Regions from separate parts of the Pseudomonas sp. H3_E07 genome, predicted to be linked through region 1. Evidence: predicted binding sites of a transcription regulator. Region 1 holds the regulator's gene; the other holds the start of a gene.
The links. The regulator FliA, encoded in region 1, starts transcription of late flagellar genes. The targets are predictions, from matches to a motif close to CTAAAGTTTNNNNNNNNNNNGCCGNTAA.
Positions count from the first base shown of each region.

Region 2: the regulator FliA is predicted to act here: its motif matches at 11,928-11,955, upstream of AB4O08_RS06810 (flagellar protein MotY).

Region 1 is NZ_CP162795.1:4,533,958-4,549,167, forward strand. Features, by position in the region: gene fliR (flagellar biosynthetic protein FliR) at 1-554, shown strand, start outside; gene flhB (flagellar biosynthesis protein FlhB) at 558-1,694, shown strand; gene cspE (transcription antiterminator/RNA stability regulator CspE) at 2,061-2,264, shown strand; gene flhA (flagellar biosynthesis protein FlhA) at 2,680-4,794, shown strand; gene flhF (flagellar biosynthesis protein FlhF) at 4,807-6,123, shown strand; gene fleN (flagellar synthesis regulator FleN) at 6,230-7,063, shown strand; gene fliA (RNA polymerase sigma factor FliA) at 7,060-7,800, shown strand; gene AB4O08_RS20880 (chemotaxis response regulator CheY) at 7,969-8,343, shown strand; gene AB4O08_RS20885 (protein phosphatase CheZ) at 8,362-9,150, shown strand; gene AB4O08_RS20890 (chemotaxis protein CheA) at 9,162-11,369, shown strand; gene AB4O08_RS20895 (protein-glutamate methylesterase/protein-glutamine glutaminase) at 11,418-12,545, shown strand; gene AB4O08_RS20900 (flagellar motor protein) at 12,545-13,285, shown strand; gene motD (flagellar motor protein MotD) at 13,301-14,188, shown strand; gene AB4O08_RS20910 (ParA family protein) at 14,240-15,028, shown strand; gene AB4O08_RS20915 (CheW domain-containing protein) at 15,028-15,210, shown strand, end outside.
Region 2 is NZ_CP162795.1:1,471,945-1,487,154, forward strand. Features, by position in the region: gene mutS (DNA mismatch repair protein MutS) at 1-1,833, shown strand, start outside; gene fdxA (ferredoxin FdxA) at 1,976-2,299, shown strand; gene apbC (iron-sulfur cluster carrier protein ApbC) at 2,789-3,883, opposite strand; gene metG (methionine--tRNA ligase) at 4,055-6,106, shown strand; gene rsxB (electron transport complex subunit RsxB) at 6,321-7,274, shown strand; gene nth (endonuclease III) at 7,340-7,978, shown strand; gene AB4O08_RS06795 (PA3496 family putative envelope integrity protein) at 8,086-8,268, shown strand; gene AB4O08_RS06800 (response regulator transcription factor) at 8,353-8,985, opposite strand; gene AB4O08_RS06805 (argininosuccinate synthase) at 9,609-10,826, opposite strand; gene AB4O08_RS06810 (flagellar protein MotY) at 10,956-11,864, opposite strand; gene pyrC (dihydroorotase) at 12,021-13,067, shown strand; gene rnt (ribonuclease T) at 13,064-13,735, shown strand; gene AB4O08_RS06825 (peroxiredoxin) at 13,842-14,444, opposite strand; gene AB4O08_RS06830 (bacterioferritin-associated ferredoxin) at 14,689-14,907, shown strand; gene bfr (bacterioferritin) at 15,109-15,210, shown strand, end outside.

The DNA of each region.
Region 1 (15,210 bases):
TTGCCGAGCAGATCCTGATCGGCGCGCTGATGGGCTTTTCCCTGACGCTGTTTTTCCAGGCCTTTGTGGTGGCCGGCCAAATCATCTCGATCCAGATGGGCATGGGCTTCGCCTCCATGGTCGACCCTACTAACGGTGTGTCGGCGGCGGTAATCGGTCAGTTCCTGACCATGCTGGTGACCTTGCTGTTCCTGGCGATGAATGGCCATCTGGTGGCGTTCGAGGTGATGACCGAAAGCTTCACCACCTTGCCGGTAGGGTCGGGGTTGGTGGTCAATCACTTCTGGGAGGTCGTCGGACGCCTGGGTTGGGTATTCGGCGCGTCGCTGTTGCTGGTGTTGCCGGCGATTACCGCGTTGCTGGTGGTCAACATCGCGTTCGGCGTGATGACCCGTGCGGCGCCGCAATTGAACATCTTCTCGATTGGCTTCCCGTTGACCCTGGTATTGGGCATGGGGATTTTCTGGGTCGGCCTGGCCGACATTCTCAATCAGTATCAACCGCTGGCGACCGACGCCTTGCAGTTCTTACGTGATCTGGCACGGGCGCGCTGAGCCATGGCCGAGAGCGAGAGTGGTCAGGACAAAACAGAAGACCCCACGGAGAAACGCAAAAAAGACTCCAGGGAAAAGGGCGAGATTGCGCGCTCCAAAGAGCTGAATACCGTTGCCACCATGATGGCGGGTGCCGGCGCCTTGCTGATCTACGGTGGCGGCCTGGCGCTGGACCTGATGGAGTTGATGAAGCACAACTTCACTTTGCCCCGCGACGTGTTGCTCAATCCCGATGCCATGGGCCAATACCTGCTGCACTCGGGCAAGATCGCGATCCTGGCGGTACAACCGATTCTGATCACCTTGCTGTTGGCTGCACTGATCGGCCCGGTCGCCCTGGGTGGCTGGCTGTTCGCCGCCGGCAGCATGGCGCCCAAGTTCAGTCGGATGAACCCTGCTGCGGGGCTCAAGCGCATGTTTTCCACCAAGGCCCTGGTGGAGTTGCTCAAGGCCCTGGCCAAATTCATTCTGATCCTGTTTGTGGCGCTGATGGTGTTGTCGTCCGACATCGACGACCTGCTGCGCATCGCCCATGAACCGCTGGAGTCGGCAATCATCCACAGCGTGCAAGTGGTGGGGTGGAGCGCGTTGTGGATGGCCGCCGGGCTGATCATCATTGCTGCCGTGGATGCGCCGATCCAGCTGTGGGAAAGCCACAAGAAATTGCTGATGACCAAGCAGGAAGTGCGCGACGAGCACAAGGACCAGGAAGGTCGCCCAGAGGTCAAACAGCGTATTCGCCAGCTGCAGCGCGAAATGTCCCAGCGCAAGATGATGGCCGCGGTGCCCGACGCCGACGTGGTCATCACCAACCCGACCCACTATGCGGTAGCCCTCAAGTACGACCCGGAGAAGGGTGGCGCGCCGATGCTGCTGGCCAAGGGCAGCGACTTTACCGCGCTGAAAATCCGCGAAATCGCCGTGGCCAATGACATCCTGCTGCTGGAATCGCCGGAACTGGCGCGGTCGATCTTCTATTCCACTGACCTGGACCAGGAAATCCCGGCCGGGCTCTACCTGGCCGTGGCCCAGGTGCTGGCGTATGTCTATCAGATCCGCCAGTACCGCGCGGGCAAGGGCAAGCGGCCTGAATCGCTCAAGGACCTGCCAATCCCCCCGGACCTGCGCCGCGATTCCTGATCGGCTCCGCCTTACCATTCCTCCTGATCGCCCGTCTACCTGTCAACTTTGACAGTAGTCATCCTCTGCGTCTCGCAGTTCTACTACAACCAGCACTGCGCGCAGGCGGTAAACAAGATGCAGGGAGAGGTGGTTTTGAAGGTGTTCAGAGGCACAGTCAAATCTTATGACCGCAAGACAGGGAAAGGTTGGATTGCCCTGGAAGGTGAGGATGACGTGCAAGTGGATCTCTTCGGTTCACGCGGCATTTGGCTTGCCGTGGGCCAGCAAGTGGAATTTCGCATGATCCACCGACCCTGTGGCGTCTATGCGTTAGACGCCACAGTTGTCCCGCACGTCCTTGAATGAGATGTGAGGAGAACGGAAATGGCAACAGGCACGGTGAAATGGTTTAACGCGGAGAAGGGGTTTGGGTTTATTACCCCTGACGATGGCAGCGCTGACGTTTTTGTCCACTATTCGGCGATCAAGAGCGACGGTTTCAAGACCCTTGAAGAGGGGCAAAAAGTCGAGTTCGAGGTTACCCAAGGCGCCAAAGGTGCTCAGGCTGAAAACGTCCGCGTCCTATGAACCTCATGATTGTTTCAGTAGACGCTAAAAAAGCGTCGACTGGGTGTACGGAGACTAGTTAGCGGCTTTCCCAGGGGCCGCCTTAACACCTTGTCGGACATTTCCGCTGTAGCAGCAGGCGGACACAAATCCAAACTGTGGGAGCGGGCTTGCTCGCGAATGCTGACGATCAGTCGCCAGACATGCTGGCTGACCCTCCGCCTTCGCGAGCAAGCCCGCTCCCACATTTGAATCGATTTACACTTTTTTTGGGGGGGGGCGGTTGCTTGTGAGCTCATCAACGCTCGCGCCGCAAGCGATGTAACCGGGAAAACAAAAGTTGGAAGGCTTCTTGCAATACCACCTGCAAGACGCCTGACCGCGTCAAAACTTTGCTTCAAGGAAACGAGGAATACCGGTGGTGGATCGCTCTCAAATGCTCGGCACGGCCCGGACGACCCTGACTGACCTCTCGCGAGGCAATCTGGGTGTGCCGTTGTTGTTGCTGGTGATGCTGGCAATGATGATGTTGCCGATGCCGCCGTTCCTGCTGGACGTGTTCTTCACCTTCAACATTGCCCTTTCCGTCGTGGTACTGCTGGTCTGCGTGTACGCCCTGCGGCCCTTGGATTTCGCCGTATTCCCGACCATTCTGCTGGTGGCGACCCTGCTGCGACTGGCGCTCAACGTCGCGTCCACCCGTGTGGTCATGCTCCACGGTCAGGACGGTCACGCTGCCGCCGGTAAGGTGATCCAGGCCTTCGGTGAGGTGGTGATCGGCGGTAACTACGTGGTCGGTATCGTGGTGTTCGCGATCCTGATGATCATCAACTTCGTGGTAGTAACCAAGGGCGCCGGGCGGATTTCCGAGGTGAGCGCGCGTTTTACCCTCGATGCGATGCCCGGCAAGCAGATGGCGATCGACGCTGACCTCAACGCCGGACTGATCGACCAGAACCAAGCCAAGTCGCGCCGCCTGGAAGTGGCCCAGGAAGCCGAGTTCTACGGTTCCATGGACGGTGCCAGCAAGTTCGTGCGCGGTGATGCCATCGCCGGCCTGCTGATTCTGTTCATCAACCTCATCGGCGGTATGGCCGTGGGTATCTTCCAGCACGGCATGACCTTCGGCGATGCGGGCAAGGTGTACGCCCTGCTGACCATCGGTGACGGTTTAGTGGCGCAATTGCCATCACTGTTGTTATCTACAGCTGCGGCGATCATGGTGACTCGTGCTTCGGGCTCCGAAGACATGGGCAAGCAGATCAGCCGGCAGATGTTTGCCTCGCCCAAGGCCTTGGCCGTGGCGGCGGGCATCATGGCGATCATGGGTATTGTACCGGGCATGCCCCACGTGTCGTTCCTGAGCATGGCAGCCATGGCGGCTGGCGGTGCTTACCTGTTCTGGAAAAAGCAGAATGCGGTCAAGGTCCAGGCCCAGCAAGAGATCGCGCGCCAACAGGAACTGCTGCCTTCCCCGGCCCGCGCTCAGGAAACCAAGGAGCTGGGCTGGGATGACGTGACCCCGATCGACATGATCGGCCTGGAAGTCGGCTACCGCCTGATCCCGCTGGTGGACCGCAACCAGGGCGGCCAATTGCTCGCGCGGATCAAGGGCGTGCGCAAGAAGCTGTCCCAGGACCTGGGCTTTTTGATGCCCACCGTGCACATCCGCGACAACCTCGACCTGGCTCCGAGTGCCTATCGCCTGACCCTCATGGGCGTGATCTTGGCCGAAGCCGAGATCTACCCAGACCGCGAACTGGCGATCAACCCAGGGCAGGTGTTCGGCAGCCTCAACGGTATTACCGCCAAAGATCCGGCTTTTGGCCTGGACGCGGTGTGGATCGAAATCAGCCAGCGCAGCCAGGCACAATCCCTCGGCTACACCGTGGTGGACGCCAGCACCGTGGTCGCCACCCACCTCAACCAGATCCTGTACAAGCACTCCCATGAGCTGATTGGCCATGAGGAAGTCCAGCAATTGATGGGTTTGCTGGCCAAAGCGTCGCCGAAACTGGCCGAAGAGCTGGTGCCGGGTGTGCTGTCGCTGTCGCAGTTGCTCAAGGTGTTGCAGGCATTGCTGGCCGAACAGGTGCCGGTACGGGACATCCGCAGCATTGCCGAGGCCATCGCCAACAATGCCGCCAAGAGTCAAGATACTGCCGCCCTGGTGGCCGCGGTGCGCGTCGGATTGTCGCGTGCAATCGTCCAAAGCATTGTAGGGCTTGACTCCGAGCTGCCTGTGATCACCTTGGAACCAAGGTTGGAACAAATATTGCTCAATAGTATTCAGAAGGCAGGACAAGGCCAGGAAGAGGGCGTTCTGCTGGAGCCAAGCATGGCTGAGAAGCTGCAGCGTTCGTTGATCGACGCCGCACAGCGCCAGGAAATGCAGGGCCAACCGGTGATTCTGCTGGTGGCAGGCCCCGTCCGGGCGATGTTGTCGCGGTTTGGACGCCTGGCAGTACCGAATTTGCACGTTTTGGCTTATCAGGAAATTCCTGACAACAAGCAAGTGACTATCGTCGCGACAGTAGGCCCCAATGGCTGAGGGTAGTGGGTTATGCAAGTGAAGCGTTTTTTCGCCGCCGATATGCGTCAGGCCATGAAACTGGTTCGTGATGAGCTGGGCGCTGACGCCGCGATTATCGGAAACCGTCGTATTGCCGGCGGTGTCGAGCTGACGGCTGCCCTGGATTACACCCCCCAGGCCCTGGCGCCGCGTGTGCCGAACATGGAGCTCGAAGACGAGCTGCGCAAGACTGCTTCACGCATTGTCTCGGCCCAGGCGGAACTGAGCATGCGCGGCGACAGCGATGCCACCACTAATCGCCAGTTGTTCGCCGGCCTGCCGCTGACCGCTTCCGAGCCGCTGGTCGAGCCGACCTTCAAAGAACCGCCACGTCCTGCTGCGCCTGCTCCGGCGCCTGCGGTTGACCAGCGGGTGTTCGACTCGATGCGCTTTGAACTCAATGGCCTGCGTGAGCTGCTGGAAGTGCAGCTTGGCTCGTTGGCCTGGAACCAGCTGCAAGGCAGCAAGCCGCAACAGGCCAACCTGTGGCGGCGCCTGCAACGTATCGGCTTGTCCGGCCCGTTGTCCCGCGACCTGCTGGCCTTGACCACCGAAATCGAAGAGCCTCGCCAGGCTTGGCGCATGTTGCTGGCCCACCTGGCACGGATGATCGTTACCCCGGAAATCGAACCATTGGAAGAGGGCGGTGTGATCGCCATGGTCGGCCCTGCCGGCATGGGCAAGACCACCACCCTGGCCAAGCTGGCGGCCCGTTACGTACTCAAATACGGCGCACAGAATATCGCGCTGGTGAGCATGGACAGCTACCGTATTGGTGCCCAGGAGCAGCTCAAGACGCTGGGCCGTATTCTCAATGTATCGGTGACTCACGTCGACCCGGGCCAGTCCCTGGCCAACGCCCTCGACCCGCTGCTGCGCAAACGCGTGGTATTGATCGATACCGCCGGCCTGCAAGCCAGCGACCCGGCATTGCGCATGCAGCTTGAAAGCCTGGCCGGACGTGGCATCAAATCGAAAAACTACCTGGTGCTTGCAACCACCAGCCAGAAACAGGTTCTTACCGCTGCGTATCACAGCTACAAACGCTGCGGCCTGGCCGGTTGCATCCTCACCAAGCTCGACGAAACCGCGAGCCTGGGCGAGGTGTTGAGCCTGGCCATCAGTCATGAATTGCCGGTCGCTTACCTGACCGACGGGCCGCGGATCCCGGATGATCTGCATCTGCCGCGCCGTCATCAGTTGGTCAGCCGTGCAGTCAGCGTGCAAATGCAAGAAGAGCCTAGCGAGGAAGCGATGGCTGATATGTTCGCCGACCTTTATCACAACCCGGCAAAACGGGTCGGTTGAGGGCAGGATGAACACCGTGAAATGTATCTACATCGATGGTCTGCAAGCGATTCACGCGGCCAAGCCATGTAGCCTGCGTCTAAGCAAGACAAGGTAAAGAAATAAAATGGGCAGCATGCATCCCGTACAGGTGATCGCGGTGACCGGCGGCAAAGGTGGCGTCGGGAAAACTAACGTGTCAGTGAATTTGTCCCTGGCCCTGGCAGAGCTTGGCCGTCGCGTCATGCTGTTGGATGCTGACCTGGGCCTGGCGAACGTCGACGTTCTGCTGGGGCTGACGCCCAAACATACCCTTGCCGATGTGATCGAGGGCCGCTGCGAGCTGCGCGATGTGCTGCTGCAGGGCCCCGGTGGCATCCGCATCGTGCCGGCTGCCTCGGGCACCCAGAGCATGGTGCACCTGAGCCCGGCGCAGCATGCCGGCCTCATCCAGGCGTTCAGTGATATCGGCGATAACCTCGACGTGCTGGTGATTGACACCGCCGCCGGGATCGGCGAGTCCGTGGTCAGCTTCGTGCGCGCCGCGCAGGAAGTGTTGCTGGTGGTCTGCGACGAACCCACCTCGATCACCGACGCCTACGCCCTGATCAAACTGCTTAACCGTGACTACGGCATGAACCGCTTCCGCGTCTTGGCCAACATGGCCCAGAGCCCGCAGGAAGGGCGCAACCTGTTCGCCAAGTTGACCAAGGTCACGGATCGTTTCCTCGATGTCGCCTTACAATACGTCGGCGCAGTGCCCTACGACGAGTGTGTGCGCAAGGCTGTGCAAAAGCAGCGTGCAGTCTACGAAGCGTTCCCTCGTTCCAAGTGCGCATTGGCGTTCAAGGCTATTGCCCAGAAGGTCGATACCTGGCCGTTGCCCGCCAACCCACGGGGGCATCTGGAGTTTTTCGTCGAGCGATTGGTGCATCAGACGAGCGCAGGACCCGTGCTATGACAGCGACTGGCTACAACGCTTACAAGAGGTCTGCCCGTGACAGTCAGGGCGAGTTGATCGAGCGCTACGCGCCCTTGGTCAAGCGCATTGCCTACCACCTGCTGGCACGCCTGCCGGCCAGCGTCCAGGTCGAAGACCTGATCCAGGCGGGCATGATCGGCCTGCTCGAAGTGTCGACCAAATATGACGCGAGCAAGGGCGCGAGTTTCGAGACGTATGCGGGGATCCGTATCCGTGGTGCGATGCTTGATGAGGTGCGTAAAGGTGACTGGGCGCCGCGTTCGGTGCATCGCAATACGCGCATGGTCAGTGACGCAATTCGCGCAATTGAAGCAAAAACCGGTCGCGACGCTAAAGATCACGAAGTTGCGGCCGAACTCCAATTGAGTCTCGACGATTACTACGGGATTTTGAACGATACCTTGGGCAGCCGCCTGTTCAGTTTCGACGACCTGTTGCAGGACGGCGAACACGAAGGGCTGCACGAGGACGGCGCGAGCGCTCATATGGAGCCATCGCGTGACCTGGAAGATGAGCGTTTCCAGGGGGCGTTGGCGGACGCGATTGCCAATTTGCCGGAGCGTGAGCGACTGGTGTTGGCGTTGTACTACGACGAAGAGCTGAACCTCAAGGAAATCGGTGAGGTCCTGGGGGTCAGCGAGTCGCGGGTCAGCCAGTTGCACAGCCAGTGCGCAGCCCGCTTGCGGGGGCGTTTGGGAGAGTGGCGAGCGCGCTGACAGGCAGTGTGGGGACACTGCAGACGAGACCGTGAGGGCGACCAGCCTTCGCGGGTTCGACCCGTGGTGCCCTCGGCAGTCCTTTTTGTGTAATGCCTGTTGATTGAAATGGCGCGTCCAGGTGCTGGGCGCGTTTAAGACTGCTTGGAGGTCGAATTGGACAAGAACATGAAAATCCTCATCGTTGATGACTTCTCAACGATGCGGCGGATCATAAAAAACCTGTTGCGTGACCTTGGGTTCACTAACACGGTCGAGGCGGATGACGGCATTACGGCCATTCCGATCCTCAACAGCGGGAGCATCGACTTTCTGGTAACGGACTGGAACATGCCGGGCATGACCGGTATCGACTTGCTGCGCCACGTACGTGCTGACGAAAAGCTGCGCGGCCTGCCTGTGCTGATGGTGACCGCCGAAGCCAAGCGTGAGCAGATCATCGAAGCCGCCCAAGCTGGGGTAAACGGTTACGTGGTCAAGCCATTCACTGCATTGGCCTTGAAAGAGAAGATTGAAAAAATCTTCGACCGCATCGGTCATTGATGCTGCCACGGGGGAGCTATGGAGCATAAAGAATCATCGCAGGCCGACTTCGAGTCGACCCTGAAAAAGCATGCTCACCAGTTGGTCGAAAGCCTTGAAAAAGGTCAGTTCGGCGACGCGGTGCAGTTGATCCATGAGCTCAACCAGACCCGTGATCGCGGCCTGTACCAGGAAGTGGGCAAGCTCACACGCGAGCTGCACAGTGCGATCGTCAATTTCCAGATTGACCCACACATGCCCCAGGCTGAGGAAATCTCGCAGATCACTGATGCCACCGAACGCCTGTCCTATGTGGTCAGGCTGACTGAGGCAGCGGCCAACCGCACCATGGACCTGGTGGAAAACGCCACGCCTCTGGTCAACGGTATGGCCAACGAAGCCCAGGCCCTGAGCAACGACTGGGGCCGTTTCATGCGCCGCGAAGTCGGCGCTGAAGAGTTTCGTGAGTTGGCGCGTCGGGTCGAAGGGTTCTTGTCACGCAGCGAGCAGGAAAACCGCACGGTTTCCAGCAACCTCAACGACATTCTGCTCGCCCAGGATTACCAGGACCTCACCGGTCAGGTGATCAAGCGTGTGACCCAGTTGGTCACCGAAGTGGAAAGCAACTTGCTCAAATTGGTGCTTATGGCAGGCCAGGTTGACCGTTTTGCCGGCATTGAACATGACCGCGAAGCGATCCTCTCGGAAAAAGATCCAAAAAAACATCTCGCCAAGGGTGAAGGTCCGCAGATTCATGCCGATAAACGTGAAGACGTTGTATCGGGTCAAGATGATGTTGATGACCTGTTATCCAGTTTAGGCTTCTAAGGAGCACCCACATGAGCTTCGGCGCCGATGAAGAAATCCTTCAGGATTTCCTTGTAGAGGCCGGCGAAATTTTAGAGCAGTTGTCCGAGCAACTGGTCGAGCTGGAAAGCCGACCGGATGATGCGAACCTGCTCAATGCAATTTTTCGCGGTTTTCACACTGTAAAAGGGGGCGCCGGCTTCCTCCAGCTCCATGAGCTGGTGGAATGCTGCCACATTGCCGAGAACGTGTTCGACATCCTGCGCAAGGGTGAGCGTCACGTTGATTCGGAATTGATGGACGTGATTCTCGAAGCACTGGATGCGGTCAACGGCATGTTCAGCGAAGTCCGCGAACGTGCCCCGATCACCGCGGCCACTCCGGAACTGTTGGCTGCGCTGGCACGTTATGCGGAGCCCGCCGACCTGTCGGCTGCGCCGGTAGCAGAAGCAGCACCCGAGCCAGTGGCTGAGGCCGAGCCGGATGTGACCGACAGCGAATTCGAGCAGTTGCTTAACTCCCTCAGTGCCGTGAAGGCCGAGGCAGAAGCACCGGCTGCGGCTGTTGCCGCGCCAACCAGCGAAGACATCACTGACGCTGAGTTCGAATCCCTGCTTGACCAGTTGCATGGCAAAGGCCAGTTCGCGGCCGACGCCGTGACACCTGCCGCTGTGTCGGAAGCGCCGGCAGCACCGACCGCCAATGCCAACACCGATATCACCGACGACGAATTCGAAGCGTTGCTCGACCAACTGCACGGCAAGGGCACCTTCGTGGCCGACGCCTTGCCGGAAGTCGCCGCCACGGCCGCAGCGCCTGCCGCGGCCAGTGCAGCACCGGCCGGCGACGGCCTGATCTCCGATCATGAGTTCGAATCGCTGCTGGACGAACTGCACGGCAAGGGCAAGTTCAGCGAAGTGGCCCCAGCGGCGACGGTTGCCACGGCTGCTCCGGTTGCCGCCAAAGCTGCAGCGCCTGCCCCTGCACCAGCGGCCAAACCTGCGCCGGCTGCCGCACCAGCTCCGGCACGTGCCGCCGCCGCACCGGTTGCCGATAAACCCGCCAGTGAAGCCGAAACCACCGTGCGCGTTGATACCGCACGCCTGGACGACATCATGAACATGGTCGGCGAACTGGTACTGGTGCGTAACCGCCTGGTGCGCCTGGGCCTGAGCAGCGGCGATGAAGCCATGCAAAAGGCCGTGTCGAACCTCGACGTGGTGACCGCCGACCTGCAGACCGCCGTGATGAAAACCCGGATGCAGCCGATCAAGAAAGTCTTCGGCCGCTTCCCGCGCCTGGTTCGTGACCTGGCACGCCAGTTGAAGAAAGAAATCAACCTAGAACTGGTGGGTGAAGAAACCGACCTCGACAAGAACCTTGTCGAGGCCCTGGCCGACCCGCTGGTCCACTTGGTGCGCAACGCTGTCGACCACGGTGTGGAAACCCCGGAAGAACGCGAAGCCTCGGGCAAGTCCCGCAACGGCAAAGTGATCCTGGCGGCGGAGCAAGAGGGCGACCACATCCTGTTGTCGATCACTGACGACGGCAAGGGCATGGACCCGGCGATATTGCGCAATATCGCGGTCAAGCGTGGCGTGATGGACAAGGACGCCGCCGACCGCCTGACCGATAGCGAGTGCTACAACCTGATCTTCGCCCCGGGCTTCTCGACCAAGACCGAGATTTCCGACGTGTCCGGCCGTGGCGTCGGCATGGACGTGGTGAAGACCAAGATCAGCCAGCTCAACGGCTCGATCAACATCTACTCGACCAAGGGCCAGGGCTCGAAGATCGTCATCAAGGTGCCGTTGACCTTGGCGATCATGCCGACCCTGATGGTGATGCTGGGCAACCAGGCCTTCGCTTTCCCGCTGGTCAACGTCAACGAGATCTTCCACCTCGACCTGTCGCGCACCAATGTGGTGGACGGCCAGGAAGTGGTGATCGTGCGCGACAAGGCATTGCCACTGTTCTACCTCAAGCGCTGGCTGGTGGCATCGGCCAAGCATGAAGAGCAGCGCGAAGGCCATGTGGTGATTCTTTCGGTGGGCACCCAGCGCATCGGCTTCGTGGTCGATCAACTGGTGGGCCAGGAAGAAGTGGTCATCAAGCCTTTGGGCAAAATGCTGCAGGGAACCCCGGGCATGTCGGGTGCGACCATTACCGGTGACGGCCGGATCGCGCTGATTCTCGATGTTCCGAGCATGCTCAAGCGTTACGCCGCTCGGCGTATTTGATTCTGGTGGGGCAGGGCGGTAGTGCCCGCCCCGCCTAACGGAGTGTTTATGGCAGTCAAGGTCCTGGTGGTGGACGATTCGGGTTTCTTCCGTCGCCGCGTCTCGGAAATTCTTTCCGCCGATCCAAGCATCCAGGTGGTCGGTACGGCCACCAACGGCAAAGAGGCGATTGATCAAGCCATTGCGTTGAAACCGGACGTGATCACCATGGACTACGAGATGCCGATGATGGATGGCATCACGGCAGTCCGGCACATCATGCAACGTTGCCCGACCCCGGTGTTGATGTTCTCCTCGCTGACTCACGAAGGCGCCCGGGTCACCCTGGATGCGCTGGACGCCGGCGCGGTGGATTTTCTGCCGAAGAATTTCGAAGACATCTCGCGCAACCCCGAGAAGGTCAAGCAGATGCTGTGCGAGAAGGTGCACAGCATTTCGCGCAGTAACCGTCGTAGCCTGTTCAGTGCGCCTGCGCCAGCACCCGTTGCTGCGCCTGCTGCTCCCACCAGTTCTTCGTATAGTCGCCCGGCGCCTGCGCCGGTTGCACGGCCTGCGGCGCCGCCGGTACGTACGGCTGCACCTGCGGCGGCGTATTCGCCTGCACCCAAGCGCAAAGCCTATAAGCTGGTCGCCATCGGTACGTCCACGGGCGGCCCGGTTGCCCTGCAACGCGTATTGACCCAGTTGCCGGCCAACTTCCCGGCGCCGATCGTGCTGATCCAGCACATGCCCGCTGCGTTCACCAAGGCCTTTGCCGAGCGCCTGGACAAACTGTGCCGCATCAGCGTCAAGGAAGCCGAGGATGGCGACATCCTGCGTCCGGGTCTGGCGCTGCTGGCGCCGGGTGGCAAGCAGATGATGGTGGACGGCCGTGGCGCGATCAAAATCCTGCCGGGTGACGAGCGCCTGAACTACAAGCCATGCGTGGATATCACCTTCGGATCGGCGGCCAAGTCCTACGGCGACAAAGTTCTGGCGGTGGTGCTCACCGGCATGGGCGCCGACGGCCGTGAAGGCGCGCGCCTGCTCAAGCAAGGCGGCAGCGCCATCTGGGCCCAGGACGAAGCCAGCTGCGTGATCTACGGCATGCCCATGGCCATCGTCAAGGCCGACCTGGCTGACGCTGTCTACAGCCTGGACGACATCGGCAAGCATCTGGTAGAGGCCTGCCTCTGATGGATGTCCTGAGCCTGATCGGCATCATCATGGCGTTTGTCGCGATCATTGGCGGCAACTACCTTGAAGGCGGCCACCTCGGTGCCTTGGCCAACGGCCCGGCGGCGCTGATCGTGATCGGTGGCACCGTGGGTGCTGCGTTGTTGCAATCGCCCCTGAGCTCGTTCAAGCGTGCCATGCAGATTCTGGTGTGGATCATCTTCCCGCCACGTGTCGACCTGCCGGGCGGCATCGACCGTGTAGTCAACTGGAGTCTCACCGCGCGCAAGGAAGGCCTGCTGGGGCTGGAAGGCGTGGCCGATGCCGAGCCGGACAGCTACGCGCGCAAAGGCCTGCAATTGCTGGTGGACGGGGCCGAGCCGGAAGCGATCCGCAGCATCCTGGAAGTGGATTTTTATACCCAGGAAAGCCGCGACATCAACGCCGCCAAAGTCTTTGAAAGCATGGGCGGTTATGCGCCGACCATCGGCATCATCGGTGCGGTGATGGGCCTGATCCACGTGATGGGCAACCTGGCCGACCCTTCGCAACTGGGCAGCGGTATTGCCGTGGCGTTTGTCGCCACCATCTACGGCGTGGCCAGTGCCAACCTGGTGTTGTTGCCGGTGGCGAGCAAACTCAAGTCGATCGCCATGCGCCAGTCGCGTTACCGCGAAATGTTGTTGGAAGGTATTTTGTCGATTGCCGAGGGCGAGAACCCGCGCTCCATCGAATTGAAGCTCCAGGGCTTCATGGATTGATGGGAGGTATGCATTGTGAGCCGTCGCCGTCGCGAGCCTGAAGAACACGTCAACCATGAGCGGTGGCTGGTGTCCTACGCGGACTTCATTACCCTGCTGTTCGCCTTTTTCGTGGTGATGTACTCCATCTCGTCGATCAACGAAGGCAAGTACAAGGTCATTTCCCAGGCCTTGATCGGCGTGTTCAACGACGCCGACCGCTCGCTCAAGGCCATTCCCATCGGCGAGGAGCGACCCAAGACCGTGACCCCGGCCAAGCCGCTGGTCAACGACAGCGATGAAACCGCTGCCGGGGTGGGTGGCACCAGTGATCCGCTGAAAAGCATCGCCGATGACATCAGCGCAGCGTTTGGCGACCTGATCAGTTCCAACCAGATGACCGTGCGCGGCAACGAGTTGTGGGTGGAGATCGAGCTCAATTCCAGCCTGCTGTTTGCCAGCGCCGACGCGTTGCCGAGCGATCAAGCGTTTACCATCATCGACAAGGTGGCGGCGATCCTCAAGCCGTTTGAAAACCCGATCCATGTCGAAGGCTTCACCGACAATTTCCCGATCAGCACCGCGCAGTACCCGACCAACTGGGAGCTGTCCTCGGCGCGCGCTTCAAGCATCGTGCGCATGTTGGCGATGCAGGGCATAAACCCTGGACGCCTGGCGTCGGTGGGCTATGGCGAGTTCCAGCCGGTGGCCAATAACGCGACGGCAGAGGGCCGCGCGAAGAACCGTCGGGTGGTGCTGGTGGTGTCGCGCAACCTGGATGTGCGTCGCAGCCTGACTGGCACCGGCACCGCCAATGCAACACCGGATGCGGCCTTGAAGCGGGCTGGCACACAAACTGCACCGCCCCCTGTAAAACCGCCGGTTCGTCAGAGCGCCGTCAATTCTCCGTCGCCGGCTCAATAACCCTATGCAATGTCTCGGTCGCGCCTGTGCCTGCCGGGAGGAACCAACCGAATGAGAGTCTGGGCAGTTGCCAATCAAAAAGGTGGAGTCGGCAAGACCACCACTTCTATCGCCTTAGCCGGCTTGCTGGCCGAGGCGGGCAAGCGCGTGGTTGTGGTGGACCTGGACCCCCATGGCTCCATGACCAGCTATTTCGGCTATGACCCGGACGCGCTGGAACACAGCAACTACGACCTGTTCCTGCACAAAGGCAGCGTACCGGCCGATTTGCCTGGGCAACTGCTGCTGCCCACCAGTAACGAAAGCATTTCCCTGCTGCCGTCCAGCACCGCCCTGGCCACCCTTGAGCGCCAGTCGCCGGGGCAGAGCGGGTTGGGCCTGGTGATCGCCAAGACCCTGGCGCAACTGTGGCAGGACTTCGACTACGCGATCATCGACAGCCCGCCGTTGCTGGGGGTGTTGATGGTCAATGCCTTGGCGGCGAGCCAGCAGTTGGTGATCCCGGTGCAAACCGAGCACTTGGCCGTCAAAGGCCTGGAGCGCATGGTCAGCACCCTGGCGATGATCAACCGTTCGCGCAAACAGGCGCTGCCGTTCAGCATCGTGCCGACCTTGTTCGACCGGCGTACCCAGGCCTCCCTCGGCACCCTGCGCGTGTTGCGCGATGCCTACCCGGACACCATCTGGAACGGCTACATCCCGGTGGACACGCGCCTGCGTGACGCCAGCCGTGCCGGCCTCGCGCCGTCGCAATTCGACTCGAAAAGCCGCGGCGTACTGGCCTACCGTGCGTTGCTCAAGCACCTGCTGTCGCAGCAACTTGTGGCGCAGGTGGCGTGATGAACCGTCCCGTAGAACTCAAGACCCGGCCGCAACTGGCACTGGAATCCTACCTGGATGCCTTGTTGCAGGATGCGACCGCGCAAGAATTTCCGGAACCGATCCTGGTACTGGAACCGGCTGTTGAACCAGAAGCCGTACTGGATGAATTCCAGTTGGCGGTGCTGGAAGAACAAGCCCGG
Region 2 (15,210 bases), 3.1 Mb from region 1:
CCGCATTTGCGCAGCCTGCGTCATGAGCGTCTGGACGATACCGTGGTGCTCGATGGCGCAAGCCGTCGCAACTTGGAGCTGGACACCAACCTGGCCGGCGGGCGTGACAACACCCTGCAATCGGTGGTCGACCGTTGCCAGACGGCCATGGGTAGCCGCTTGCTGACCCGCTGGCTGAACCGTCCGTTGCGCGATTTGAGCGTGCTGCAGGCGCGTCAGACGTCTATTACTTGCCTGCTAGACGGCTATCGCTTTGAAAAGCTGCAGCCACAGCTGAAGGAAATCGGCGATATCGAGCGCATCCTGGCGCGTATCGGTCTGCGTAATGCGCGCCCGCGTGACTTGGCGCGCCTGCGTGATGCCCTCGCAGCCTTGCCACAATTGCAAGCGGCGATGACCGAACTGGATACGCCGCACCTGCAACAGCTCGCGGTCACGGCCGGTACTTACCCGGAACTGGCGGCGTTGCTGGGGAAAGCCATCATCGACAACCCGCCGGCAATCATCCGCGACGGCGGCGTATTGAAGACCGGTTACGACAGCGAGCTGGACGAACTCCAAGCCCTGAGCGAGAACGCAGGGCAATTCCTGATTGACCTGGAGGCCCGCGAGAAAGCCCGTACCGGCCTGGCCAACCTGAAAGTCGGCTACAACCGCGTGCACGGTTATTTCATCGAGTTACCGAGCAAGCAGGCCGAGTCGGCGCCGATCGACTATCAACGTCGCCAGACACTGAAAGGTGCCGAACGGTTTATCACTCCCGAACTGAAAGAATTCGAAGACAAGGCGCTGTCGGCGAAGAGCCGCGCCCTGGCTCGGGAGAAGATGCTCTATGAAAACCTGCTTGAAGACCTGATCAACCAGTTGGCGCCGCTGCAGGACACCGCCAGCGCCCTGGCCGAACTGGATGTACTGAGCAACTTGGCCGAACGTGCATTGAACCTTGACCTGAACTGCCCGCGTTTTGTCAGCGAGCCGTGCATGCGCATCGTGCAAGGTCGCCACCCGGTTGTAGAGCAGGTGCTGACCACGCCGTTCGTCGCCAACGATCTGTCGCTGGACGACGATACCCGCATGCTGGTGATCACCGGTCCGAACATGGGCGGTAAATCCACCTACATGCGCCAGACCGCTTTGATCGTGCTCCTGGCGCATATCGGCAGCTTTGTGCCGGCGGCCAGTTGCGAGCTGTCCCTGGTGGATCGCATTTTCACCCGGATCGGTTCCAGCGACGACCTGGCCGGTGGCCGTTCGACGTTTATGGTGGAAATGAGCGAGACCGCCAACATCTTGCACAACGCCACCGAACGCAGCCTGGTGTTGATGGACGAAGTGGGCCGCGGCACCAGCACCTTCGACGGCCTGTCCCTGGCCTGGGCGGCGGCCGAGCGCCTGGCGCACTTGCGTGCCTACACCCTGTTTGCCACCCACTACTTCGAGCTGACTGTTTTGCCGGAGAGCGAACCGTTGGTGGCCAACGTGCATCTGAACGCCACCGAGCACAACGAGCGTATCGTGTTCCTGCACCACGTACTGCCGGGGCCGGCCAGCCAGAGTTACGGCCTGGCCGTGGCCCAACTGGCGGGTGTGCCGAATGACGTGATCACCCGCGCCCGCGAACACCTCAGCCGCCTGGAAACCACGGCCCTGCCCCATGAAACGGCGGTAGCCAGCCCCGCCAAAGCCTCCAGCAAACCGGCCGCACCGCATCAAAGCGACATGTTCGCCAGCCTGCCCCATCCGGTGCTGGATGAGCTGGCAAAGCTTGACCTGGATGACTTGACGCCGCGGAAAGCGCTCGAAATGTTATATGCACTGAAGACTCGGATATAACGCTAAGGCTTGCAAGCTGGTAGACTCTCGCGCGGTTTGGGATGCTGCGGGCTTTTAGCCTGGCCTGCAGACTATCGCTCCCGAACCTCGCGAGCCCTGCCACAAAGGGTTTCGCTGCCGCCGCCTGAGGAGAAAATTAGAAATGACCTTCGTCGTTACCGACAACTGCATCAAGTGCAAGTACACCGACTGCGTCGAAGTGTGTCCGGTGGACTGCTTCTACGAAGGCCCGAATTTCCTGGTTATCCACCCGGATGAGTGCATCGACTGCGCCCTGTGTGAGCCTGAATGCCCGGCCGTCGCTATTTTCTCCGAGGATGAAGTCCCGGCAGAGATGCAGGAATTCATTCAGTTGAACGTCGAGCTGGCGGAAATCTGGCCGAATATCACTGAACGCAAAGACCCGATGCCGGATGCAGCGGAGTGGGATGGCAAAAAAGGTAAGATTGCAGACCTCGAACGCTGATAGCGTCGCCTCCCAAAAGGCCCCTTGCGGGCCTTTTTGCGTTTCTGGAAGGTGGGTTTCACTTTCCTGCAGGCAAAAAAAAGGGGCGGTATGACCCGCCCACATTTTTTCCCTAGTCCCTGTATTCCTTTTCATCATCCTGATGAATCGCATCCTGCGACGTTCCTTCAACCATCGGTCCTTGATGGCTGTGCCAATCCGTGGACACAGGACTGATGTTAGAGAGTTCCAAAGGAAGTTCAACGGGTTCCATTCCTATGGCAGGCAGACTTTCGCGCTCAACACCCGTTAATTAATTGTTATCTTTCAATAAGATAGAAAAATCTTTCGACTAAATGGGACGTACTTGGCGGGTAAAAAAACCAAACGCTTACGAAAAAGTAAGCAAATGCTTACACGACCAATTGCGTAAATGAGAAATCTCTCCCTTGTCGCCGTCCAGACATGAAAAAGCCCCGACGCTGTCGAGGCTCTTTCCCTTCCAGATTCTCAGTCGTCGCTGACCGTGATCGTCGGCATCGCTGGCGCTGCGGCTTCCTGCAGCACAATACGTGCGCCCACATGACGGGCAAGCTCTTGATACACCATAGCGATCTGGCCATCAGGCTCCGCTGCAACAGTCGGCTTGCCGCCGTCAGCCTGCTCACGAATCCCCCTCGACAATGGCAGTGAAGCCAGCAACTCCACGCCGTACTGGGTGGCCAGCTTCTCGCCACCACCTTCGCCGAACAAGTGCTCGGCGTGGCCGCAGTTGGAGCAGATGTGCACCGCCATGTTCTCCACCACGCCCAGCACCGGGATATTGACCTTGCGGAACATCTCCACGCCTTTCCTTGCGTCGAGCAACGCCAGGTCCTGGGGCGTGGTGACGATCACCGAACCGGCCACCGGGACTTTCTGTGCCAGGGTCAGCTGGATATCACCCGTGCCTGGCGGCATGTCGATCACCAGGTAATCAAGGTCGCCCCAGGCGGTCTGGGTGACCAATTGCAGCAAGGCGCCGGAGACCATCGGTCCGCGCCAGACCATCGGCGTGTTGTCATCGGTGAGGAAGGCCATGGACATCACTTCCACGCCCAGGGACTCGATCGGCACGAACCACTTCTGGTCCTTGACCTTCGGTCGGGTGCCCTCGGCGATGCCGAACATCACGCCTTGGCTAGGGCCGTAGATATCCGCGTCGAGAATGCCCACGCGTGCGCCTTCACGGGCCAGGGCCAGGGCCAGGTTGGCGGCCGTGGTGGATTTGCCCACGCCGCCCTTGCCGGAGGCCACAGCCACCACGTTCTTGACGTTGGCCAGGCCCGGGATCTGCGCCTGGGCCTTGTGCGCGGCGATTACGCATTGGATATCGACCTTGGCCGAACGCACGCCGTCCAAGCCTTCGATGGCCATCTGCAACATCTGCGCCCAGCCGCTCTTGAACAGGCCGGCGGCGTAGCCCAGTTCCAGCTGGACCGACACCTGGTCGCCCTGGACGTCGATGGAACGCACACAGCCGGCACTGACCGGGTCCTGGTTCAAATAGGGGTCGGTGTATTGGCGAAGCACGGCTTCCACCGCTGCGCGATTGACGGCGCTCATGGGCTACTCCCGAAAAAGACTGACTGAAACAGGCGGCTATCCTAACCGTTCCAGCGGCGTAACGGCATGCTTTCGCAGGTCAGGAAGATTCTGAAACAGCGTCACGGGGTGAAATATATTTCCCGGCGCTTTATAGTGGCCGACCTCCGTTTCATCAAGTAGCCGAGCCCCATGTCCGAGCCACGCAAGATCCTCGTCACCAGCGCCCTGCCCTATGCCAATGGTTCCATCCATCTTGGCCATATGCTTGAGTACATCCAGACCGATATGTGGGTGCGCTTCCAGAAGCATCGCGGCAATCAATGCATTTATGTCTGCGCGGACGACGCCCACGGTTCGGCCATCATGTTGCGCGCCGAAAAGGAAGGGATCACCCCGGAACAACTGATCGCCAACGTGCAGGCTGAACACAGCGCCGACTTTGCCGAGTTCCTGGTGGATTTCGACAACTTCCATTCGACCCACTCCGAAGAAAACCGCGAGCTGTCGAGCCAGATCTACCTGCGCTTGAAAGAAGCCGGGCATATCGACCAGCGTTCGGTGACCCAGTATTTCGACCCGGAAAAGAAAATGTTCCTGGCCGACCGCTTCATCAAGGGCACCTGCCCGAAATGCGGCACTGAAGACCAGTACGGCGACAACTGCGAGAAATGTGGTGCGACGTACGCGCCCACCGAACTGAAGAACCCCAAGTCGGCGATCTCTGGCGCCACCCCGGTGCTCAAGGACTCCCAGCACTTCTTCTTCAAGCTTCCGGATTTCCAGCAGATGCTGCAAACCTGGACCCGCAGCGGCACCTTGCAGGACGCCGTCGCCAACAAGATCGCCGAATGGCTGGACGCCGGGCTGCAGCAGTGGGACATCTCCCGCGATGCGCCGTACTTCGGCTTCGAGATCCCGGGCGAGCCGGGCAAGTACTTCTACGTGTGGCTGGACGCGCCGATCGGCTACATGGCCAGCTTCAAGAACCTCTGCGATCGCACGCCGGAGCTGGACTTCGACGCGTTCTGGAACAAGGACTCCACGGCCGAGCTGTACCACTTCATCGGCAAGGACATCGTCAACTTCCACGCACTGTTCTGGCCGGCGATGCTTGAAGGTTCGGGCTACCGCAAGCCGACGGGCATTGCGGTACACGGCTACCTGACGGTCAACGGCCAGAAGATGTCCAAGTCCCGTGGCACCTTCATCAAGGCGCGCACCTACCTGGACCACTTGTCGCCGGAATACCTGCGCTATTACTACGCTTCCAAGCTGGGTCGTGGCGTCGATGACCTCGACCTGAACCTGGAAGACTTCGTGCAGAAGGTCAACTCGGACCTGGTCGGCAAGGTCGTCAACATTGCCAGCCGTTGTGCCGGATTTATCCACAAGGGCAACGCAGGCCTGCTGGTGGCCGAGAACGCTGCGCCGGAACTGACCGACGCTTTCCTGGCCGCCGCACCCAGCATTGCCGATGCTTATGAAGCCCGCGACTTTGCCCGCGCCATGCGCGAGATCATGGGCCTGGCCGACCGCGCCAACGCCTGGATCGCCGACAAGGCGCCGTGGTCGCTGAACAAGCAGGAAGGCAAGCAGGCGGAAGTCCAGGCGATCTGCGCCACGGGTGTCAACCTGTTCCGCCAACTGGTGATCTTCCTCAAGCCGGTGCTGCCGCTGCTGGCTGCCGACGCCGAGGCGTTCCTCAATGTGGCGCCACTGACCTGGAACGATCACGCTACCTTGCTCAGCAACCATCAGTTGAACGAGTTCAAGCCACTGATGACCCGCATCGACCCGGTCAAAGTCCAGGCCATGACCGACGCTTCGAAAGAAGACCTGGTCGCCAGCCAGACCGATACCGGTTCGGCTGCACCCGTTGGCAATGGCGAGTTGGCCAAAGACCCGATCTCTGCGGAAATCGACTTTGACGCTTTCGCCGCGGTGGACTTGCGTGTCGCGCTGATCGTGAAAGCTGAAGCCGTGGAAGGTGCCGACAAGCTGCTGCGCCTGACCCTGGACCTCGGTGGCGAGCAACGCAACGTGTTCTCCGGGATCAAGAGCGCTTATCCGGACCCGTCCAAGCTCGATGGTCGCCTGACCATGATGATCGCCAACCTCAAGCCTCGAAAAATGAAATTCGGCGTGTCCGAAGGCATGGTGATGGCGGCCGGCCCTGGTGGGGAAGAGATCTACCTGCTCAGCCCTGACAGCGGCGCCAAGCCGGGTCAGCGCATCAAGTAATCCTGCAAGGTCTGTAGGTGTGGTTGTGGTGAGCGGGCTTGCCCGCGCTGGGTCGCGAAGCGGCCCTACACCACGCACCCGGTTCTATCTGTAAAACCGCGCTGGCAATGATAGGCTGCTCTGCAGCCCATCGCGGGGCAAGCCCGCTCGCCACAAGAACGCTCAACCACGCACTAGGCCCAGTTTGCTTAACCGGCATGCCCATGATCACAGCATGAACCTCATTCAACGTATCGACGCGCTGCTGCCTCAGACCCAATGCGGCAAATGCGGGCACCCAGGCTGCAAGCCTTACGCCGAGGGTATTGCTCAAGGCGAAGCGATCAACAAGTGCCCGCCTGGCGGCCAGGAGACGCTTGCAGGTCTTGCGCAATTGCTGCGCGTGCCGGTGCTGGAACTCGATACCAGTCGAGGAGAAGCCCCGGCACAGATCGCCTATATCCGCGAAGCCGAGTGCATCGGCTGCACCAAGTGCATTCAGGCCTGCCCGGTGGACGCCATTGTCGGCGCCGCCAAGCTGATGCACACGGTCATCGTCGATGAGTGCACCGGTTGCGACCTGTGCGTCGCGCCCTGCCCCGTTGACTGCATTGAAATGCGCCCGACAACCACCGTACTGATCGTGGGAGACCTGACCATCACAGATCAGCAACGCCATGAGCGCAGCCTCAAACGCGACCGGGCAAGGCGGCGTTATGAGCAACGTAATGCGCGGCTGCAACGGGAAGAAGCGCAAAAGCTTGCTGAACGCGTGGCTCGGGCCAAACGCTCAGTGCCGGTTTTACCTGTGCAGGCGGCTACAGCACAGGATGCGGCGATAAAAAAAGCCAAAATTGCGGTCGCTATGAGTCGCGCCCAACTGCATAAATCCTTGAAGGCCTTCGGTCACCCTCCCACCTTTGAACAGCAGTCACAGTTGATCGTCTTGCAGCAGCAGTTCGAAGCGGCAGAACACGCGCTGACGGCCCTGGAGCTGGGCACCAAAACGAAGGCAGCGGGTACAGCGGTGAGTACTGGCGACCTGAAACGCGCCAAAATCCAACTGGCGATGCGCCGCGCGGAATTGAAGAAGGCCAAGGACTTGAACGCCAGCCCGCAGCAACTGGCCGAGGCGCAACACCACTTAGACGAGGCGCAGCGCCAAGTGGATGCCCACAGCAACACCTGACCTGCATAACCTGCTGTGTGTCTTGTTACAATCCCGCCGATAGACTGCCAGGAAAACCCCACCCCATGAACGCCGCAAAACGCCTGGAAATTTTCCGCAGGCTCCACGAAGACAATCCAGAACCCAAAACCGAACTGGCCTACACCACGCCGTTCGAGTTGCTGATTGCGGTGATACTGTCGGCTCAATCCACGGACGTCGGCGTGAACAAGGCCACGGCAAAGCTCTATCCCGTGGCGAATACCCCCGAAGCGATCTATGCCTTGGGGGTGGACGGGCTGTCGGAGTACATCAAGACCATCGGCCTGTACAACAGCAAAGCCAAGAACGTCATCGAAACCTGCCGCTTGTTGGTGGAGCTGCACGGCAGCGAAGTACCGCAAACCCGTGAAGCCTTGGAAGCGCTGCCTGGCGTCGGCCGCAAAACCGCCAATGTGGTACTCAACACCGCGTTCCGGCAACTGACCATGGCCGTGGACACCCATATTTTCCGGGTCAGCAACCGCACCGGCATCGCCCGTGGCAAGAACGTGGTGGAGGTGGAAAAGCAGCTGATGAAGTTCGTGCCCAAGCCGTATCTGCTGGACTCCCACCACTGGCTGATCCTTCACGGACGCTATGTTTGCCAGGCGCGCAAGCCACGCTGCGGCAGCTGTCGCATCGAAGACCTGTGCGAATACAAGGACAAGACGTCCGACGATTGACGGATCATTGGTTTTCCCAATCAGTCGATTGAAAAAATCTTTTTTACCGGATCATGGATTATCGTTATAAGGAGCGCCAACGGCAGTCTTAGCCCGGAGTGAACCTTATGAGCACTGGCAAAGAGCAACTGGAAGTGGAAGACGACCTCGTTGAGTCGGACGACGATGTAGCAGAGGCACCTGAGGCAGAGGTCGCCAAGACCAATTTGAGCAAACGCCGTACTATCGATAATCTGCTGGAAGAACGACGCTTGCAAAAACAGCTGGCCGATTACGACTTCGATTTCTGATCGAGCGATCGACAGCCGGAAGCCTCCTTCACGGAGGCTTTTTTCTGCCGGTTACCCGGGCAATGCGCTGTACGATGTCCTCCTCTATACCAAGCCGTTACGCTGGGCCAGTTCGATCAGGTCCACCAGCGAACGCGCATTGAGCTTGAGCAGCAAACGCGTCTTGTAGGTGCTCACGGTCTTATTGCTGAGGAACATGCCGTCGGCAATCTCCTTGTTGGTCCTGCCCCGCGCCAACTGCTGCAATACCATCATTTCCCGCCCGGAGAGGCGCTCGACCATATCGGCCTCGCTGGCATTGCCCATGGTGGAGCGTACCGAGTTGAGCGCCTGGTTCGGGAAGTAGCTGTAGCCCGACAAGACCGCCTTGATGGCACTCAGCAACTCGGTGAGGTCCTGTTGCTTGCACACGTAGCCCGCAGCCCCCGCCTGCATGCAGCGCATGGAAAAATGTCCAGGTGCCTGGGACGTCAACACCAGCACCTTGAACGGTGCAGGCTGCTTGGTAGAAGACAGTCGACAAATAACTTCCAGCCCATCAAGTTTTGGAATCCCGATATCCAGTATCACAATATCCGGCATATGCTCCCGTGCAAGTTGCAACGCATCGACACCGTTATCGGTCTCGGCAACGACCTCATAACCATGACGCTCCATTAGCATACGCACAGCAAGACGAATGACGGGATGATCATCCACGATCAGCACTTTATTCATGAGAAAGTCCAATTTCGCTGTTCGAATTATTTAGAGCAAGCACAATAGCCTAGTCGTTTCCTAGTTGGCATAGCGTTCCCCCCCAAGCAACAGCAAGCAGAGACCCACCCCACAGCGATAAAAGAATTGCCCTACAAAAAAACGCCATCTCGGAGGCATCCGGTTTTATGGAGCCTTTCAGACCTTTCCGGGGACTTACATACTTTGAGTGAAATATCCTTGGCTTATAGGGGGTTGGGTAAACGTGCCGCACATGACTCTCAGGAAATGCCCCTTGCCTCTCGCTTGCAGCGGGGAAAAACGGCCAGAACGATCTGTCTGCTTTAGTTCCATTCAACATATTTTTTTACATCCTTGATTCCTACAGACTATTCAGTGTTTTGCATCTTCGCCGCACTTGTATGAGTGAATTATCTGTAAGACCAGTTCCTACAAAGATGTAAAAAATTCATTCCCCCTACAAACTTTCAACAACAATTCATTCAAACCCACCGTTGATAAAGATTTCGAGAAAAAATATCCACACCTGTTTAAACGTCATAAACATCAAAAGACGATACAAAACCACAGGCAAAAAAAATGGCCCCTTGAACAAGGGGCCATTTTTCATAACACGCTGAGACTTAGAACAGCGAGCGACCTTTGTTGGCTGCAATGCGCATGCGCAATGCGTTCAACTTGATGAAGCCTGCTGCGTCTGCCTGGTTGTAAGCACCGCCGTCTTCTTCGAAGGTGGCGATGTTGGCGTCGAACAGCGACTCGTCAGACTTGCGACCGGTCACGATCACGTTGCCCTTGTACAGCTTCAGGCGCACGACGCCGTTCACGTGGACCTGGGAGGCGTCGATCATCTGCTGCAGCATCAGACGCTCAGGGCTCCACCAGTAGCCGGTGTAGATCAGGCTGGCGTACTTGGGCATCAGCTCATCTTTGAGGTGAGCCACTTCGCGGTCCAGGGTGATGGACTCGATGGCGCGGTGGGCGCGCAGCATGATGGTGCCGCCTGGGGTTTCGTAGCAGCCGCGGGACTTCATGCCCACATAACGGTTCTCGACGATGTCGAGACGGCCGATACCGTGTTCACCACCAATACGGTTCAGGGTCGCCAGCACGGTGGCCGGGGTCATCTCGACGCCGTCCAGCGCGACGATGTCGCCGTTGCGGTAGGTCAGCTCCAGGTATTGCGGCTTGTCGGGCGCGTTCTCCGGGGAGACGGTCCACTTCCACATGTCTTCTTCGTGCTCGGTCCAGGTGTCTTCCAGCACGCCGCCTTCATAGGAGATGTGCAGCAGGTTGGCGTCCATCGAGTACGGGGACTTCTTCTTGCCGTGACGTTCGATCGGGATTGCATGCTTTTCAGCGTAATCCATCAGCTTTTCACGGGACAGCAGGTCCCATTCACGCCAAGGGGCAATCACTTTCACGCCTGGCTTGAGTGCATAGGCACCCAGTTCGAAACGTACCTGGTCGTTGCCCTTGCCGGTAGCGCCATGGGAAATGGCGTCGGCGCCGGTTTCGTTGGCGATTTCGATCAGGCGCTTGGCGATCAGCGGACGTGCGATGGAGGTACCCAGCAGGTACTCGCCTTCGTAGACGGTGTTGGCGCGAAACATCGGGAAAACGAAATCGCGGACGAACTCTTCGCGCAGGTCGTCAATGTAGATCTCTTTCACGCCCATGGCTTGCGCCTTGGCACGTGCAGGTTCGACCTCTTCACCCTGACCCAGGTCAGCGGTGAAGGTCACCACTTCACAGTTATAAGTATCCTGCAGCCACTTGAGGATCACCGAAGTGTCCAGGCCGCCGGAATACGCGAGAACGACCTTGTTTACGTCGGCCATGCCATCACTCCACGGGGTTGTACGGAAAGGCGTCGATTCTACCGACCAAAACCGTGGATTTACAGGGGCGCGACAGCAAATGAAGATAAAGCGACAGATTATGTCGAGCGGGCGACCGATGGTCGCACCTTATGACGTGTGCGCGGCGTTACTGGGACCGGTGGCCTGAGGCGCCGGTTTCTCGGGGGCTGCCACGCGTTCAAGCTGGATATTCACGCGCCGGTTGCGTGCCCGGTTGGCCGCATTGGTGTTGGGCGCCAGTGGGTAGCTTTCGCCGTGGAACCGCAGAGTGATCTGCGATTCCGGGATTCCATTGGCCTTGAAGTAGTCCATGACCGCCAGGCCGCGACGGCGCGAGACGTCGCGATTGGTGAGGCGGTTGCCACTGTTGTCCGAATGGCCGTTCAACTCGATATGGTTGACGGTCGGGTCGGCTTTCATGAACGCGAGGATCACGTCGAGTTTCTTCTTGGCGGCCGCGTCCAGCTCGATCCCGCCACCGGGGAAGCCGACTTCGGTCTGTTTCACCTGGTCATAATTCATCGGCAACAGCTTGGCGGTACACAGTTGGTAATCGTTGTAGGCCTTGTTGAACTTGACCGGCAGCAGGCGGATTTCCGAATAGCCACCTTCACGCCCATAGTGCCGCACGGTCGGGCTGCGCCCTTCCAGCAAGCCGTTGAAAAGACGCCCGGCCTGGGCCTGGGAACTGTTGAACAATACGTCGCCACTGCCGGCACGTACGGCGCCGAGGTTGATATCACCCCGCCCCGGCTGCCACGGCGCAGCGGCCGCCAGCAACGTGGCCGAACCGGCACCCAGCGAGCCGTTGTAGGCTTTCAGACGAAACGTCGCCTGCTCGCCGGCCCGGCGCACGAACTCACCCGAACCGAAATCGGTGATCGGCTGGGTCAGTCGGCACTCAAACTGATCGCCTTCCACCTTCCACTCAATATTCTCCAGACGCGTCTGGAACGTGAGGGCCATTGCAGGGAGGCTGGCGAACACACTGAGCAGGGCTAGATATTGCTGGCGCACGGGAGGCTCCATTGGTTTCTACAACACTTCAAAGCGTCATACATCGATAAGGCATACCCCAGGCTATCGGTTGCATCCTGCAAAACTTGATAGCGAGTGCCTGATAGAGTCTTTTCCGGTAGCATTCCCACCAGATTGACCCGCCTGGAATCCCCAATGTCCGACCGCCTGACCCTGCTGCGTCCCGACGACTGGCATATTCATCTTCGCGATGGTGCTGCGTTACCCCACACCGTGGCCGATGTAGCGCGCACGTTTGGCCGCGCCATCATCATGCCTAACCTGGTACCTCCGGTGCGTAATGCCGAGCAAGCCGATGCCTATCGCCAGCGTATCCTCGCTGCACGACCGGCCGGCAGCCGCTTCGAACCGTTGATGGTGCTCTACCTCACCGACCGCACCCAGCCCGAAGAGATTCGTGAGGCCAAGGCCAGCGGTTTCGTGCACGCCGCCAAACTGTACCCGGCCGGCGCGACCACCAACTCCGACTCCGGCGTGACCAGTATCGACAAGATCCTGCCGGCGATCGAAGCCATGGCCGAAGTCGGCATGCCGCTGCTGATCCACGGTGAAGTCACCCGTGGCGACGTGGACGTGTTCGACCGCGAGAAAATCTTCATCGACGAGCATATGCGCCGCGTGGTCGAGTTGTTCCCGACCCTCAAGGTGGTGTTCGAGCACATCACCACTGCCGATGCCGTGCAGTTCGTCAGCGAGGCCTCGGCCAACGTCGGCGCGACCATCACCGCGCATCACCTGCTGTACAACCGCAACCACATGCTGGTGGGCGGGATTCGGCCGCACTTCTATTGCTTGCCGATCCTCAAGCGCAACACCCACCAGGTGGCCTTGCTGGATGCGGCGACGAGCGGCAATCCGAAGTTCTTCCTCGGCACCGACTCCGCCCCTCACGCCGTGCACTCCAAAGAAGCGGCGTGTGGTTGTGCCGGCTGCTACACCGCCTATGCAGCGATCGAGTTGTACGCCGAAGCGTTCGAACAACGTAACGCCCTGGACAAGCTTGAAGGCTTCGCCAGCCTCAACGGCCCGCGTTTCTACGGCCTGCCGGCGAACACCGACCGCATCACCCTGGTCCGTGAAGACTGGACCGCCCCTGCCAGCCTGCCGTTTGGCGAGCTGACTGTCATCCCGCTGCGCGCCGGTGAAACACTGCGCTGGCGCCTGCTGGAGGAAAGCAAGTGAGTGAAGACCATTACGACGACGAACACGAGCACAGCGGTGGCGGTTCCCGTCACCCGATGGCCGAGCGGTTTCGTGGCTATCTGCCGGTTGTCATCGACGTAGAAACCGGTGGTTTCAACTGCGCTACCGACGCACTGCTGGAAATCGCCGCGACCACCATCGGCATGGATGAACAGGGTTTCGTGTTCCCGGAACACACCCACTTCTTCCGCGTCGAGCCGTTCGAAGGCGCGAATATCGAAGCCGCCGCTTTGGAATTTACGGGCATCAAGCTCGATCACCCACTGCGCATGGCAGTGAGTGAAGAAGCGGCACTGACCGACATCTTCCGTGGCGTGCGCAAGGCGTTGAAAGCCAATGGCTGCAAACGCGCGATCCTGGTCGGCCACAACAGCAGCTTCGATCTGGGCTTCCTGAACGCCGCCGTGGCGCGGCTGGACATGAAGCGCAACCCGTTCCACCCCTTCTCCAGCTTCGACACGGCCACCCTCGCCGGCCTGGCGTATGGCCAGACCGTGCTGGCGAAAGCCTGTCAGGCAGCCGGTATCGACTTTGACGGCCGTGAGGCCCACTCGGCTCGCTACGACACCGAGAAGACCGCCGAGCTGTTCTGCGGCATCGTCAACCGCTGGAAAGACATGGGCGGCTGGGAAGACTTCAACGACTGAGCAAAGCTCGTGTGGTGAGCGAGCTTGCCCCGCTCACCACGGGTCATACCCCGCACATAAAAAAACCGGCCTTCTCAGGCCGGTTTTTTTGTACCTCGAACCAGGCTTACAGCTTGCCAGCGTTCTCGGTCAGGTAAGCGGCAACGCCTTCTGGCGAAGCGTTCATGCCTTTGTCGCCTTTTTTCCAGTTGGCTGGGCAGACTTCGCCGTGCTCTTCGTGGAATTGCAGGGCGTCAACCAGTCGGATCAGCTCTTCCATGTTACGGCCCAGCGGCAGGTCGTTGATGATCTGGGAGCGGACAACGCCCTTGTCATCGATCAGGAACGCGCCACGGAAAGCCACGCCGCCTTCGGACTCAACGTCGTAGGCCTTGGCGATGTCGTGCTTCATGTCGGCAGCCATGGTGTATTTGACTTTGCCGATGCCACCATCATTGATGGCGGTGTTGCGCCAGGCGTTGTGGGTGAAATGGGAGTCGATGGAAACCGCTACCACTTCAACGTTGCGCGCCTTGAAATCGTCCATGCGGTGGTCCAGAGCGATCAGCTCCGAAGGGCAGACGAAGGTGAAGTCCAGCGGGTAGAAGAACACCAGGCCGTATTTGCCTTTGATGGCTTCAGACAGTTTGAAGCTGTCTACGATTTCGCCATTGCCGAGGACGGCTGGGACGTCGAAATCCGGGGCTTGTTTGCCGACGAGTACGCTCATTGGATATCTCCTGATGTAGGGGTGACGATTGAAGTAAAAGGACCGGCCCCGAGTCTGCCGTGAATAAGCGACAGCCCTGTGACGCAGTCACGCTTCGTGAAGATCGACCATCATACACTGAAAAAACCGTTCGTCAGTGAGGGCGCGATGCCAGCAAATACCCTGCGAATCCACTTTGACAATCATTCTCGTTAACATTAAGATCCATCGCACTTAAGCCTTAAACCCGCGACGGTTCTCCCTTATGTATGTGTGCCTCTGTACTGGCGTCACCGACGGACAAATCCGCGAAGCAATCTATGAAGGTTGCTGCAGCTACAAGGAAGTGCGTGAAACCACCGGCGTTGCCAGCCAGTGCGGCAAATGTGCCTGCCTCGCCAAGCAAGTGGTACGGGAAACCCTGACGCAGCTGCAGACAGCCCAGGCCGCGATCCCCTATTCAGCAGAATTTACACACGCCTGATTTGGCGTGTTTTAAAGAACCGGACTTAGTGTCCGGTTTTTTTATGCCCGCAATTCAATTAGTTAGCGTCAAGACGCGGAACACAAACATTCTTATTCCGATTAATTTTCATTTATTATTCAATAACTTAGGTTTGACACTAGGGGTTTCGCCGCTCAAACTCCGCCCTATACACAGCTATTACAGGGCAGGACCCCAGTCATGAAAGGCGACATCTCAGTCATCCAGCAACTCAACAAAATCCTTGCCAATGAACTGGTCGCGATCAATCAGTACTTTCTGCATGCGCGCATGTATGACGAT